Regions from separate parts of the Mesorhizobium cantuariense genome, predicted to be linked through region 2. Evidence: riboswitches for the same ligand, from Rfam matches in the RefSeq annotation. Region 2 holds a riboswitch; each other region holds the start of a gene.
The links. A riboswitch is a leader RNA that binds a small molecule or an ion and turns the genes downstream of it on or off. The one in region 2 is predicted to bind thiamine pyrophosphate.

Region 1: another riboswitch for thiamine pyrophosphate. It lies ahead of thiC (phosphomethylpyrimidine synthase ThiC); the one in region 2 lies ahead of thiC (phosphomethylpyrimidine synthase ThiC).
Region 3: another riboswitch for thiamine pyrophosphate. It lies ahead of thiB (thiamine ABC transporter substrate binding subunit); the one in region 2 lies ahead of thiC (phosphomethylpyrimidine synthase ThiC).

What each region holds. Positions count from the first base shown of each region.
Region 1 is NZ_JBHRVD010000001.1:1,338,295-1,342,716, reverse strand. It holds gene ACFOJ9_RS06340 (branched-chain amino acid ABC transporter permease) at 1-216, opposite strand, end outside; gene ACFOJ9_RS06335 (ABC transporter substrate-binding protein) at 306-1,508, opposite strand; partial or broken gene ACFOJ9_RS06330 (aspartate 1-decarboxylase) at 1,776-2,155, shown strand; TPP riboswitch at 2,263-2,379, shown strand; gene thiC (phosphomethylpyrimidine synthase ThiC) at 2,484-4,319, shown strand; gene thiO (glycine oxidase ThiO) at 4,316-4,422, shown strand, end outside.
Region 2 is NZ_JBHRVD010000001.1:664,659-669,080, reverse strand. It holds gene ACFOJ9_RS03155 (helix-turn-helix domain-containing protein) at 1-241, opposite strand, end outside; partial or broken gene ACFOJ9_RS03150 (hypothetical protein) at 410-880, opposite strand; gene ACFOJ9_RS03145 (DUF982 domain-containing protein) at 1,153-1,395, shown strand; partial or broken gene ACFOJ9_RS03140 (3-oxoacyl-[acyl-carrier-protein] synthase III C-terminal domain-containing protein) at 1,748-2,001, shown strand; TPP riboswitch at 2,098-2,214, shown strand; gene thiC (phosphomethylpyrimidine synthase ThiC) at 2,320-4,143, shown strand; gene thiO (glycine oxidase ThiO) at 4,140-4,422, shown strand, end outside.
Region 3 is NZ_JBHRVD010000001.1:6,160,516-6,164,937, forward strand. It holds gene thiP (thiamine/thiamine pyrophosphate ABC transporter permease) at 1-1,145, opposite strand, end outside; gene thiB (thiamine ABC transporter substrate binding subunit) at 1,154-2,152, opposite strand; TPP riboswitch at 2,196-2,310, opposite strand; gene ACFOJ9_RS30105 (thiamine diphosphokinase) at 2,398-3,048, shown strand; gene ACFOJ9_RS30110 (ABC-F family ATP-binding cassette domain-containing protein) at 3,050-4,422, shown strand, end outside.

The sequences.
Region 1 (4,422 bases), 670 kb from region 2:
GATGATGGCGAGTGTGACGCCGGACGCCAGCAAGGCGACGACGAAGGGCAGCCCAAGCTGGCCGTATAGTGTGTAGGTGATGAAGCCGCCCAGCACATACATCTGCCCGTGGGCAAAGTTGAGGACATTCATCAAGGCGAAGATGAGCGTCAGCCCCAATGCGATCAGCGCATATTGGGCGCCGAGGTAGAATCCGTTTGCGATGACCTGTTCCATTCCATGGACGCCTTCAATCTTCCGAGGGACCCGGAGAATGCTCCGGGTCCCCGGCAACGCGGGAGGAAGAAACCGCAGGGAAGCTAACCCTAGTCGACCGTGCCGACGAACAGGGTCTGGAAGGCACCGTCCTTGTACTCGTTGACCACCATCGGCACCGCGAGCTGGCGCTTCTGGCCGAAGGAGGTCGTGCCGACATAGCTCAGCTTGGCATCGCCCTTCAGGTAGGGGTTGGGCGCCGAGAAGGTGTCCATGGTCTTCTTGAATTCGTCGACATTGTCGATCGCCGCCGGATTGGCCTTCAGCGTATCGATGATGTACTCGAGCGCATAGACCTTGGTGTTGGACTCGTCGTTGTACTCACCGAACATCTTGGTGTAGCGGTCGACGAATTCCTTCATCGCGTCCGAGGCGATCTCGGGTGTGGAGGCGCCACCGACGGAGATGAAGCCGTTGGCGTATTCGCCCGCACCTTCCTCGAGAACCTTTGCGTCCTGTGCCGTTTCGGTCGAGATCAGGCCCTCGAAGCCGAGCTCGCGGGCGGCGCGGATGAGCAGCGGCGCATTGGCCGGCGCGACGCCTGACAGTACGAGCAGGTCGGGCTTCAGCGCAACGATCGGCGTGAGCACCGGCGTGAAGTCGCGCGTATCGTTCTGGTAGGTGTCGTTCTGGGCGACAATCTTGAGGCCGAGCGCCTTGGCTGCCTCAACGCCGCCGTCACGCTGGCTCAACGGATCCGATTCATTGGCGGCAACGAAGGCGATCGTCTTCACGCCCTTGTTTTCCTTGAGGTATTTGTAGATCGCCGGGCCCGATTGATAGTTAGCGATCATGCCGAGCACGGCATTCGAGGCAGGCTTCTGATAAAGCGCCTTGGGGAAAGCGTAAGGGAAATAGATGATGCCGTTGGCCTCGGCGACCGGGCGCACGGCGGCAGCACCGTCATCGACATTCGGGCCGACCACATAGTGGATGCCCTCCTGCGCCATCTTTTCCATGCCGGCAATGGCGCGCTTGGGGTCTTTCTGATCGTCGAACGTAACGATGTTGACGTTGTAGGTGGCGTCGCCAATCTTGACGCCGCCGGTCTCGTTGATCCAGGCGGCACGCGTCTGCATCGAACGTACGTTCGACGTGCCCCAGGCGGCGGCGGGGCCACTGGTGACACCGACGAAACCGATCTTCAGTTCCTTGTTCTGGGCCTCCGCGGACGGCATGCCCGCAGCGGCCATAGCGAGAGCGGAGACGGCGCCAAGCACCATCGATTTGAGAGTCGAGCGTCGGTTGATCATTCTGGCATTTCCCCTTCTGGTTATCGCGCTTTGTGTTTGCTCTTTGGCTGCGCGGATGCCCTAAGGGAAACCTCTAGCGCAAGATTGTCAACACAGTTTTGATATTTTGTGTACAATCTTATCGCGGATTGCAGACCGAGGGGCAGAGAAGACGCATCCTGCACTGCTGCGGCAAGCGATATCCTCTCGCCCGCAGGCAGTTGGAGATAGCCTTCAAAAGCGTTCCCCAAGCCAAGGACCCCGGGGAACCTCAACTTCCATGGATCGATAACGCTGGACCTGCCCACTGCGATGCGGCCTGGATCCTGCCGATGGAATTCGTGGAGATATGGAACAAGAATTCCGGGGCGCGGATTTCGACCTATGTCATTCTCGGTAAGCGCGGCTCACGGTGCTGCATCCTCAATGGTGCGGCCGCCCGCACCTTTCAGCCCGGCGACCAGATCATTGTCTGCAACTCCATCTACCTGGACGAAACGAAAATCACCTCGCTGAAGCCGAGGATCGTCACGTTCGACCAGGATAACCACATACGCGACCGCTTGAGCTACTCGGTCGATCTTGATGCGCACGGCCGATACAGTTTCTCCATCCTTGACGAGACGAATGCGGCTTTGGCCATTCCTGCCTTGGTCTCCGGGGCGTGACCTGTCCCCGACGCATGCGCGAGCTTTTCTGCCCGGTCTGATTGGCCGCCGATCAGCGCCGCGGGCCGAATGCGCTTGACAAAATAGCGCCGGCCCGTTCAATTCGGCGCATTCACCAGGGGAGTCCCGGCAAGGGGCTGAGATACTGCTGGCTTTCGCGGCGCAGTGACCCGTTGAACCTGATCCAGTTCATACTGGCGTAGGGACGGTGCAAGCGCTTTGCGGGAGTTCACGCCCGAAGTCCTGTTTCGAACAGGCGGCCAAAGCGTCTTTTCATCCTTCCGGCACAGAACTGGGTCTCCAATGCAGATGAGCAAAGGAGCCTCAAATGAATGCCTTGACCCCAGCGGTTTCGACGGGGCCGCTACCTGCCTCACGAAAGATATACAAATCTGGCGTCATCCATCCGCAGATCAGGGTGCCGATGCGCGAAATCTCCGTCCATCCGACGGCGGGCGAACCGCCCGTGACGGTCTACGATCCGTCCGGCCCATACACTGATCAGACGGTCGAAACGAGCATAGAAAAAGGCCTCGCCCGGCTCCGGCAAGACTGGATCGCTGCGCGCGGCGATGTCGAGACTTATGACGGCCGCCATGTCCGGCCGGAAGACAACGGCTTCGCGGCGGGCGAGCGCTTGACGCCGGAATTCCCCGTTCGCAATAGACCGCTCAAGGCCAGGGCCGGCAACGCGGTGACCCAAATTGCCTATGCGCGCGCCGGAATCATCACGCCCGAAATGGAGTTCGTCGCCATCCGCGAGAATCTCGGCCGCGAGATTTTGCACGGCAAGCTGTCGCGAGACGGCGAGAGCTTCGGCGCGGACATTCCCGATTTTGTCACGCCGGAATTCGTGCGCGACGAGGTGGCGCGGGGGCGCGCAATCATTCCCGCCAACATCAACCATCCCGAAAGCGAGCCGATGATCATCGGTCGCAATTTCCTGGTGAAGATCAATGCCAATATCGGTAACTCCGCCGTCACGTCGTCGATGGCCGAAGAGGTCGAAAAGATGGTGTGGGCGATCCGCTGGGGCGCCGATACGGTGATGGACCTGTCGACCGGCCGCAACATCCACAACATCCGGGACTGGATCGTGCGCAACGCGCCGGTACCGATCGGCACGGTGCCGCTTTACCAGGCGCTCGAGAAGGTCGGCGGCATCGCCGAGGATCTGACTTGGGAGGTCTACCGCGACACGCTGATCGAACAGGCCGAACAGGGCGTCGACTATTTCACCATCCACGCCGGCGTGCGGCTTCACTACATCCCGCTGACCGTTGACCGTGTGACGGGCATCGTCTCTCGCGGTGGGTCGATCATGGCCAAATGGTGCCTGCACCATCACCGGGAAAGCTTCCTCTATGAGCATTTCGCGGAGATCTGCGACATCTGCCGCGCCTATGATGTGTCCTTCTCACTTGGCGACGGCCTTCGTCCCGGCTCGATCGCCGATGCCAACGACGCGGCGCAATTCGCCGAATTGGAAACGCTCGGCGAGCTGACGAAGATCGCCTGGGCGAAGGATTGCCAGGTGATGATCGAAGGGCCTGGCCACGTGCCGATGCACAAGATCAAGGAGAACATGGACAAGCAGCTCACTGTCTGCGGCGAGGCGCCGTTCTATACGCTTGGACCGCTGACGACCGACATCGCGCCGGGCTATGACCACATCACCTCAGGCATCGGCGCCGCCATGATCGGCTGGTTCGGCACCGCCATGCTCTGCTACGTCACGCCGAAGGAACATCTCGGCCTTCCCGATCGCAACGACGTCAAGATTGGCGTGATCACCTACAAGATCGCCGCCCATGCCGCCGACCTGGCGAAGGGCCATCCCGCGGCGAAAGTCAGGGATGATGCCCTTTCCCGCGCGCGCTTCGAGTTCCGCTGGGAGGACCAGTTCAACCTGTCGCTCGACCCCGAAACGGCGCGGTCCTTTCACGACCAGACCTTGCCCAAGAAGGCGCATAAGCTGGCACATTTCTGCTCGATGTGCGGGCCGAAATTCTGCTCCATGCGTATTTCTCACGACATCCGCGCCGAGGCACAGAAAGAGGGCATGGCGGCGATGGCGGCGAAATACCGCGAGGGCGGCGATCTCTACATGCCTGCTGACGAGACCGGCGTACCGCTCATGCCAGAGGCGCCGGAACCGTCATGAGGGTGCTGGTCAAAGGGGCCGGCGTCGCCGGCCTCACCGCCGCCTTCGAACTCGCCGCTCGCGGCGCGGCGGTGACCGTCGTCGAGACCCGGCATGGCCTCGG
Region 2 (4,422 bases):
ACGCAATTGCCCCTGCGGCAATCGCCCCGTCTCGCTGGCGGGCCGTCATTTTGCTCATCGATCGGAAGCTGACCCCCTCTTCGCGCGGAATGTCCAGATCATCCGACAGAAAAAAGGAAAGGGGAAATCCCAAAGTGCGAGCAAGCTTCTTGGCAACATCCTCGCTCGGAAGATACTCCCCCGCTTCATAGCCCGTGACCGTACGTGGTTCGATACCAGTCTTTGCAGCGAGTTCTTTCATCGTCAGGCCGGCCCGCTTACGAGCCACGGTAAGCCGCGATCTATTAAACATTATGCCGCCTTGCGCTTCACCGGCACATCAATCTCGACGTCTTCGATCGGGTCTTCGACCGGCACTCCACCGTCCACACCCGGCAACGGAATGAAGATGCGCTCTCCCCAGTCAGTTATAATCCGGGCCGGTGACGGCGCGAAGCTCGCTGCGCCCGTCTTTTGCCTCCAAGGTTTTCACAAGCTCGCGATGGGACAGCAGGCCGTGCTGCAGATTGATGGCAGCCAGCGGCGCTGGAAGCTGGCGCAGATAGGTGGCCGGCGCGCCGACCAGGCTGGCGAGTTGGCCAAAACTCCAATGCGTGGGTGCAACAGGGGCATGCGCATCGGGCAGCATTAGCCACAGGCGCTCCCGATCGTCGCGGCTGGCGTCGACGCGGATCAGTTCGCTTTCGACGAGGCGGGTCTTGATGCGTTCGGTTCGCCATTTCACCGAATTATGGAGATCGGTGAGAGAAAGGTAGCGCTCGTCGGCCGGCCGATTGAACCACTCCGACGACACGCGACCGATACGCTGGCCGCGGCTGACGTCGACCTTGTAACCGGCACGCGCGTTACGGACGGGCGTGTGAAATTCCATTTGTGTCATGGTTGCTGCTCCGCGGCGGACGCCGGGAGCCTCTCTCCCGGACCTTCACCCGCCGCTGCAGGCCCGCCCGCCCTCTACCTCTGCCGGCATCCCCGCCCGCCGCCAGAAGCGCCGGCATTGCAGCAGAGTTTGCGCCAGGTGGCTGGCGCACGAAGTGTGAAGGCCGGCAAGGTCTGCTGGCCCTATTCGGCCCTCGGCAATACATGTATGAAACGAGCCGACGTCATGGCAGGCGCAGACCGCACCAAGCTCGGTATTGAGGGTGTAATTGGATGTCGAGCAGGTTCGTCCGACCCGTGGTGGTGCAAGTTGGCCGACATGACCGTGAGCGCGTCATTTTCGATGTGAACGACGCGGCCACGATTCTGCTCCGGAGCTTCCATGATCAGACGAAGAAGCGGAAACTGGCTATGGATGCATGCCTTCAGGTTCTGCGTGGCGAAGCCCACCCGCTGGTTGCCAGACGGGCTTTCGTTGTGGCGGCGTTAGAAGCGAAAATTCTGCGCAGTGATTGAGTTCCAAGATTATAATAGCCTCAATTACTTCAAAACCCCCACAAGAGCAGTAACGCAGACAAATAGATCGAACGAACGCTTACTCTTGTAGCCGCGATACATAGCTGCGTATCGAGTGCTGCGCTCGTCGCGCAAGATTGATTCGTTGGATCATCCGCCAAGCTCAGGTTTGCGGCGGAGGTCTTTCCGGTTGGTGGAACGCAACCCTGTCGTCGCCGCCAGAAGGGCCGCATTGCTTCTCCGGCACGCCGTCGGCGCTGCCCCCCTTGCGGATCTCCACGACGACGGGCTCGCCGTCGATGACCTGCATGAGGGCCTCTGGAGTTGTCGAAGAAGAAGCCGCCTCACGCACAAGCCGCAGGACATCGACCGCTTCGTGCCGCACCAGGCCAATGCCCGCATTTTTGATGCCGTAGGGAAAAACCTTGGCCTTGCCGATCGTGCTGTCGTCAAGACGATCGCCGAATACGGCAATTCTTCCGCCGCGACGATCCCGCTGTCGCTGTCACTGGCCACCAGACGAAGCCATTTCGGCCTGGCGAAAAAGTTCTTCTGGCGGCGGCGGGAGCGGGCTTGAGCGGCGGCGCTGTCGTCGTTGGAATATAGCCGAGCGGTGGCCGCCCACGGGCCAAAACTGTCCGAGTGAGATGGATGGCCGGTCGACAGGCGCTTGACAAAGCGGCGCCGTCCCGTTCAACTCCAGACATTCACCAGGGGGGTCCCGACAAGGGGCTGAGATACTGCTGGCTTTCGCAGCGCAGTGACCCGTTGAACCTGATCCAGTTCATACTGGCGTAGGGACGGTGCAAGCGCTTTGCGGGAGTTTATGCCCGAAGACCTGTCTCGAGCAGGTCGGCCAAAGCGTCTTTTCATCCTTCCGGCACAGAACTGGGTCTCCAATGCAAATGAGCAAAGGAGCCTCAAATGAATGCCTTGACCCCAGCGGTTTCCACGGGACCGCTGCCTGCCTCACGAAAAATCCACAAATCCGGCGTCCTCCATCCACAGATCAGGGTGCCGATGCGCGAAATCTCCGTCCACCCGACGGCGGGCGAACCGCCCGTGACGGTCTACGATCCATCCGGCCCATACACCGATCCGACGATCGAAACGAGCATTGAGAAAGGCCTCACACGGCTGCGGCAAGACTGGATCACGGCGCGCGGCGATGTCGAGGCCTATGACGGCCGCCATGTGCAGCCGGAAGACAACGGCTTCGCCGTGGGCGAGCGTCTGACGCCGGAATTCCCCATTCGCAACAGACCGCTCAAGGCCAAGGCTGGGAAGGCGGTGACCCAGCTTGCCTATGCCCGGGCCGGCATCATCACGCCTGAAATGGAGTTCGTCGCCATCCGCGAGAACCTTGGCCGCGAGATCCTGCACGGCAAGCTGCAACGCGACGGCGAAGCCTTCGGCGCGGAGCTTCCCGATTTCGTCACGCCGGAATTCGTGCGCGACGAGCTGGCGCGCGGGCGCGCGATCATCCCCGCCAACATCAATCATCCCGAGAGCGAGCCGATGATCATCGGCCGCAATTTCCTGGTGAAGATCAATGCCAATATCGGCAATTCCGCCGTCACCTCCTCGATGGCCGAGGAAGTCGAAAAGATGGTCTGGGCGATCCGCTGGGGCGCCGACACGGTGATGGATCTGTCGACCGGCCGCAACATCCACAACATCCGCGAATGGATCGTGCGCAATTCGCCGGTGCCGATCGGCACCGTGCCGCTCTATCAGGCACTCGAAAAGGTCGGCGGCATCGCCGAGGACCTGACTTGGGAAGTCTATCGCGACACCCTGATCGAGCAGGCCGAGCAAGGCGTCGACTATTTCACCATCCATGCTGGCGTGAGGCTGCATTACATCCCGCTCACGGTGGAGCGGGTTACCGGCATCGTCAGCCGAGGCGGCTCGATCATGGCGAAGTGGTGCCTGCACCATCACAAGGAGAGCTTCCTCTACGAGCATTTCGAGGAGATCTGCGACATCTGCCGCGCCTATGACGTTTCGTTCTCGCTCGGCGATGGACTTCGCCCCGGTTCGATCGCCGACGCCAACGACGCCGCGCAATTCGCCGAACTGGAAACGCTTGGCGAACTGACGAAGATCGCATGGGCGAAGGATTGCCAGGTGATGATCGAAGGGCCTGGCCACGTCCCCATGCACAAGATCAAGCAGAACATGGACAAGCAGCTCGCAATCTGCGGTGAAGCGCCCTTCTATACGCTCGGGCCGCTGACGACGGACATAGCGCCGGGCTACGACCACATCACGTCGGGCATCGGTGCCGCGATGATCGGCTGGTTCGGCACCGCGATGCTCTGTTACGTGACGCCGAAGGAGCATCTTGGGCTGCCGGACCGCAACGACGTCAAGACCGGCGTGATCACCTACAAGATAGCCGCGCACGCCGCCGACCTCGCCAAGGGCCACCCGGCGGCGAAAGTCAGGGATGATGCCCTTTCCCGCGCGCGCTTCGAGTTCCGCTGGGAGGATCAGTTCAACCTGTCGCTCGATCCCGAAACGGCGCGCTCCTTCCACGACCAGACTTTGCCAAAGGAGGCGCACAAACTGGCGCACTTCTGCTCGATGTGCGGGCCGAAATTCTGCTCCATGCGCATCTCCCACGACATTCGTGCCGAAGCGCAGAAGGAAGGAATGGCGGCGATGGCGGAAAAATATCGCGATGGCGGCAATCTCTACATGCCGGTGAGCGACAGCGCGCCCAAAGGACCAGGGCCGTCATGAGGGTGCTGGTCAAAGGGGCCGGCGTCGCCGGCCTCACGGCGGCCTTCGAATTGGCCAGACGCGGCGCGGCGGTCACCGTCGCCGACGTCCGGCACGGCCGTGGAGGCAATGCATCGTGGTTCGCCGGCGGCATGCTGGCGCCGTGGTGCGAGCGCGAAAGCGCCGAGCAGCCGGTGCTGGATCTCGGGCGCGGCGCCGCCGACTGGTGGGAGGCGGTGCTGCCTGGTCAGGTGACGCAGGCCGGAACACTGGTTGTGGCGCCGCCGCGTGACAGCGGCG
Region 3 (4,422 bases), 5.5 Mb from region 2:
AAACCGGCGCCGGTATCGGAGGCGTGTTCGAGCAGTGTCTTTGCGCCGGCACGGCGGTTTAGCGCCAGTGCCCGCCGCGCCATGGTCAGCGCCAGCGACAGCGTCACCGAGAGCAGCGCCGACAGGAAGGCGAGCACCACGCTGGTCAGCGTCGCCTGCCTGACAGTGGCCTCACCGGCCAGCCGGCTGAGATCGGCACCCAACCCGGCAACCACCGTCGCCGCCATCGGCCCGACGACGAACAGCAGCGCCAAGACGATGAGCATGGCGTTCAGCCAGGTCTCGATCCCGCCGACTGAGAGATAGCGGCGTTGCGCGACCGGCAGGTTGGTGTCGCCGACCACATTGGCGCCAAGCCGCGTCAGCGCCAGCACCACGATAAAGGTCAAGGCGATCTGCAGCAGCGTCAGCGTCACCGCGCGTGCGGGATCGAAATCGAAGCGCAGCGCCTGGTAGATGCCGACCTCCAGCGTCGTCGCGGCCGGCCCGCCGCCCAGTATCAGCACGATCGTGAAGGATGTGATGCAGAGCATGAAGACCAGCCCGGCGACTCCCGGCAATGCCGCACGCAGCGTCGGCCATTCGATCAGCCGGAACGCCGGCGGCGCCGCCATGCCGAGCTGGCTCGCCAGGCGCCATTGGTCGGTCGGTATGGTCTGCAGCACCTCGAGGAACAGTCGCGTCGCCAACGGCAGATTGAAGAAGACATGGGCGACGAGAATACCGGACAGGCCATAGATGCCCGGCCAGCTTCCGCCGCCGATCACCGAGAACACGCCGGCGAAATAGCCGGCACGGCCATAAAGCGCCAGGATGCCGAGCGCCGCGACGATGGCCGGCAGCGCCAACGGTACGGCGAAGAGTTGCAGGATGAAGGCGCGGCCAAGGAAGCGTGGATGCCGCGACAGAGCGCGCGCCACCAACAGCGCCGGGCCGACGGAAAGCAACGTCGACAGCGCTGCTTGCCAGAGCGTGAAGCGCATGACGCGCAGCAGATAGGGGTCGAAGGCCGCCCAGGCGCCGGAAAGATCGTGAGCGCCCTCGAAAAGCAGGCCAGCAAACGCGCCGCAGATCACCAGCGCGATTGCGGCGAGCGCCATGATGCCAGCGCCGACGCGGGAATCCGTGGAATGCGCCGGCGCCATCGCGCTGCCTACTTGCTCATCACCGCCAGCCATTCATCCACCCAGGCCTTGCGGTTGGCGGCGACCTCTTCGGGGCTGAACAGCAAGGTCTTGGTCGGCTTAACCAGTTTGTCGAAGGCCGGGTTGAGCGGCTTGTCGGTCTTGCCTGCCGGGAACATCCAGTTGGTCTCGGGGATCGCGTCCTGGAATTTCGGGCCTGTCATGAAGGCCATGAACTTTGCCGCCAGCGGATTCTTGGCCCCCGTCGTGGTGATACCCGCCACCTCGATCTGCAGATACTCGCCCTCCTCGAACGACGCTGCCTGGTAGCGCTCTGTCTTCTCGGCGACCATGTGATAGGCCGGCGACGTCGTGTAGGACAGCACCATCGGCGCCTCGCCCTTGGTGAACAGCCCATAGGCCTCGCTCCAGCCCGGCGTCACGGTCAGCACCTTCGCCTTGAGTTTGGCCCAGGCCTCCGGCGCCTTGTCGCCATAGACCGACTTGACCCACAGAAGCAGGCCGAGGCCCGGCGTCGAGGTGCGCGGATCCTGGATGACGATCTTGTCGTCGGCACTTCCTTCGACCAGCTCTTTCAGGCTTTTCGGCGGCGTCTTCATCTTTTCGGTGTCGTAAACGACGGCGAAATAGCCGTAGTCGAAAGGCACAAAAGTGTCGTCGCTCCAGCCACCCGGCACATTTATGTCGGATACCCCGCCATGCGGCGCGAACAGGCCTGACGCCTTGGCATCGGCGGTGAGATTGGTGTCGAGGCCGAGCACGATATCGGCCTTGGTCGATGCCCCTTCCAGCCTGACCCGGTTGAGCAACGCGACGCCATCGGCGACCGAGACGAACTCGACATCACAGCCGCATTCGGCCTCGAATTCCTTCTTCACCACGGGACCCGGACCCCAGTCGGCGGTAAAGCTCTCATAGGTGTAGACGGTGAGTTTGTCCTTGGCCAAGGCCGGTCCGGACAGGACCACGGCCATTGCTGAGACAAGAGCGTATAAAAGCGTGCGCATCGGCGCCTCCTTCGTTCGAATTAAAAGGAATTGAGGCGTCGGACTGTCCGAAACGTCTAATCCCTCCGCCGGTACAAACCGGATCAGGTTCAGCGGGTTGGCGAGATTGCCTCTCAGCCGGTCCGCGAAGATCGCGTCCGGCACCCCGTTAGAGCGTTTCGACACATAGGCCGGGCCGATCCCCCACGCAAGTGGGAGTTTGCCGCCTTCCGTTTCCGGTGCCGGGCTGGTAAGGGCCACACGATATGAGCACATTCACCATCCTGCTTGGCGGCGATCTCAATCGCACGCCACGACTCGACCGCCAGGTCGAAGGCTCCCGCGTCATCGCCGCCGACGCCGGCATCGGCCATGCGCGGTTGCTGGGCCTTGTCCCGGAACTGTGGGTGGGTGATTTCGATTCTGTGCCCGCCAATCTGCCGGATGATCTCGCCACTGTCCCCCGCCGGACTTTCCCGGCGGAAAAGGACCAGACCGATGGCGAACTGGCAATCGCCGCGGCACTCGAGCGCGGTGCGACCAGCCTGGTGCTCGCCGGTGCTTTCGGCGGCAAGCGCGCCGACCACGCTTTCCTGCATCTGGCGCTTGCCCTGCGGCTGGCCGAGGCCGGGACTGATGTGCTCCTGACCAGCGGCGCCCAGGAAGGCGTCCCGTTGCTGCATGGAAAGGCTGGCTTCGACTATGCCGACGGCACGCTGTTTTCGGTGCTCGGCTTTTCCGAGCTTGCTGGCCTGACCGTCACCGGCGCCAAATGGCCGCTCGATCACGTCAAGGTGGCATTCGGCTCGTCGCTGACCATTTCCAACGAGGTCAAAGGCCACCTCGAAATCGCGCTGGACCATGGCAGCGCGATGCTGCTCGCTCATCCCTATCCCTATCCCTTACCTGAAAGCTGATATGGCCCCGCCCCTTCTCAACCTCGACGGGATAAAACTGACCTTCGGTGGCACGCCGCTGCTCGATGGTGCCGCCTTGACGGCGTCGGCCGGCGACAAGATCGCGCTGGTCGGCCGCAACGGTTCGGGCAAGTCGACGCTGCTGAAGATCGCCGCCGGCCTGATCGAGCCGCAGGACGGCGAGGTGTTCCGCCAGCCCTCGGCAACCGTCCGCTATTTGCCGCAGATGCCCGACATGGAGGGTTTTGCCAGTGTCCGCGCGTATGTCGAGGCGGGGCTTGGCCCTGCTGACGATCCCTACCGCGCCAGCTATCTGATGGAGCATCTCGGCCTGTCGGGTGAGGAGCGTCCGAACGACCTGTCGGGCGGCGAAGCGAGGCGCGCCGCCCTTGCCCGCGTCATGGCGCCGGAGCCCGACATTCTGCTGCTAGATGAGCCGACCAACCATCTCGACCTCTCGGTGATCGAATGGCTGGAAGAGGAGCTTAGCCGAACCTCCTCGGCACTCGTCGTCATCTCGCACGATCGTCGCTTTCTCGAGCGCGTGTCGCGCGCCACCATCTGGCTCGATCGCGGCCAGACCCGCAGGCTGGACAAGGGCTTTGGCCATTTCGAGGAATGGCGCGACCTTGTGCTGGAAGAAGAAGAGCGCGAGCAGCACAAGCTCGGCCGTCAGATCGTGCGTGAGGAGCATTGGCTGCGCTACGGCGTGACGGCGCGACGCAAGCGCAACATGCGCCGTCTCGGCGAATTGCAGACCATGCGCCAGCGTTTCCGCGGCCATCGCGGCGCCGAAGGGTCGGCGACCATGGTGGCGAGCGACGCCGCCGAATCCGGCAAGCTGGTGATCGAGGCCAAGAACATCGAGAAGAACTTTGGCGATCTCACTGTCGTCAAGGGGTTTTCGACCCGCATCCAGCGCGGCGATCGGGTTGGCCTGGTCGGGCCGAACGGCGCCGGCAAGACGACGCTCTTGAAGATGCTGACCGGCGAGATGAAGCCCGACGCCGGTTCGATACGGCTCGGCACCAATCTGGAGATCGCCACGCTCGACCAGAAGCGCGAGGCGGTCGACCCGCAAGAGACGCTGGCGCAGTATCTCACCGACGGGCGCGGCGAAAATCTCGTCATCAATGGCGAGCAGCGCCATGTCGTCTCCTACATGAAGGATTTCCTGTTCAAGCCGGAACAGGCGCGCACGCCGGTACGCGAGCTTTCCGGCGGCGAACGGGCACGCCTGCTGCTGGCGCGCGTGCTGGCGCGGCCGGCAAACCTTCTGGTGCTCGATGAGCCGACCAACGATCTCGACATGGAGACGCTGGAGCTGCTGCAAGAACTGGTTGCCGGCTTTGCCGGCACCGTCATCCTGGTCAG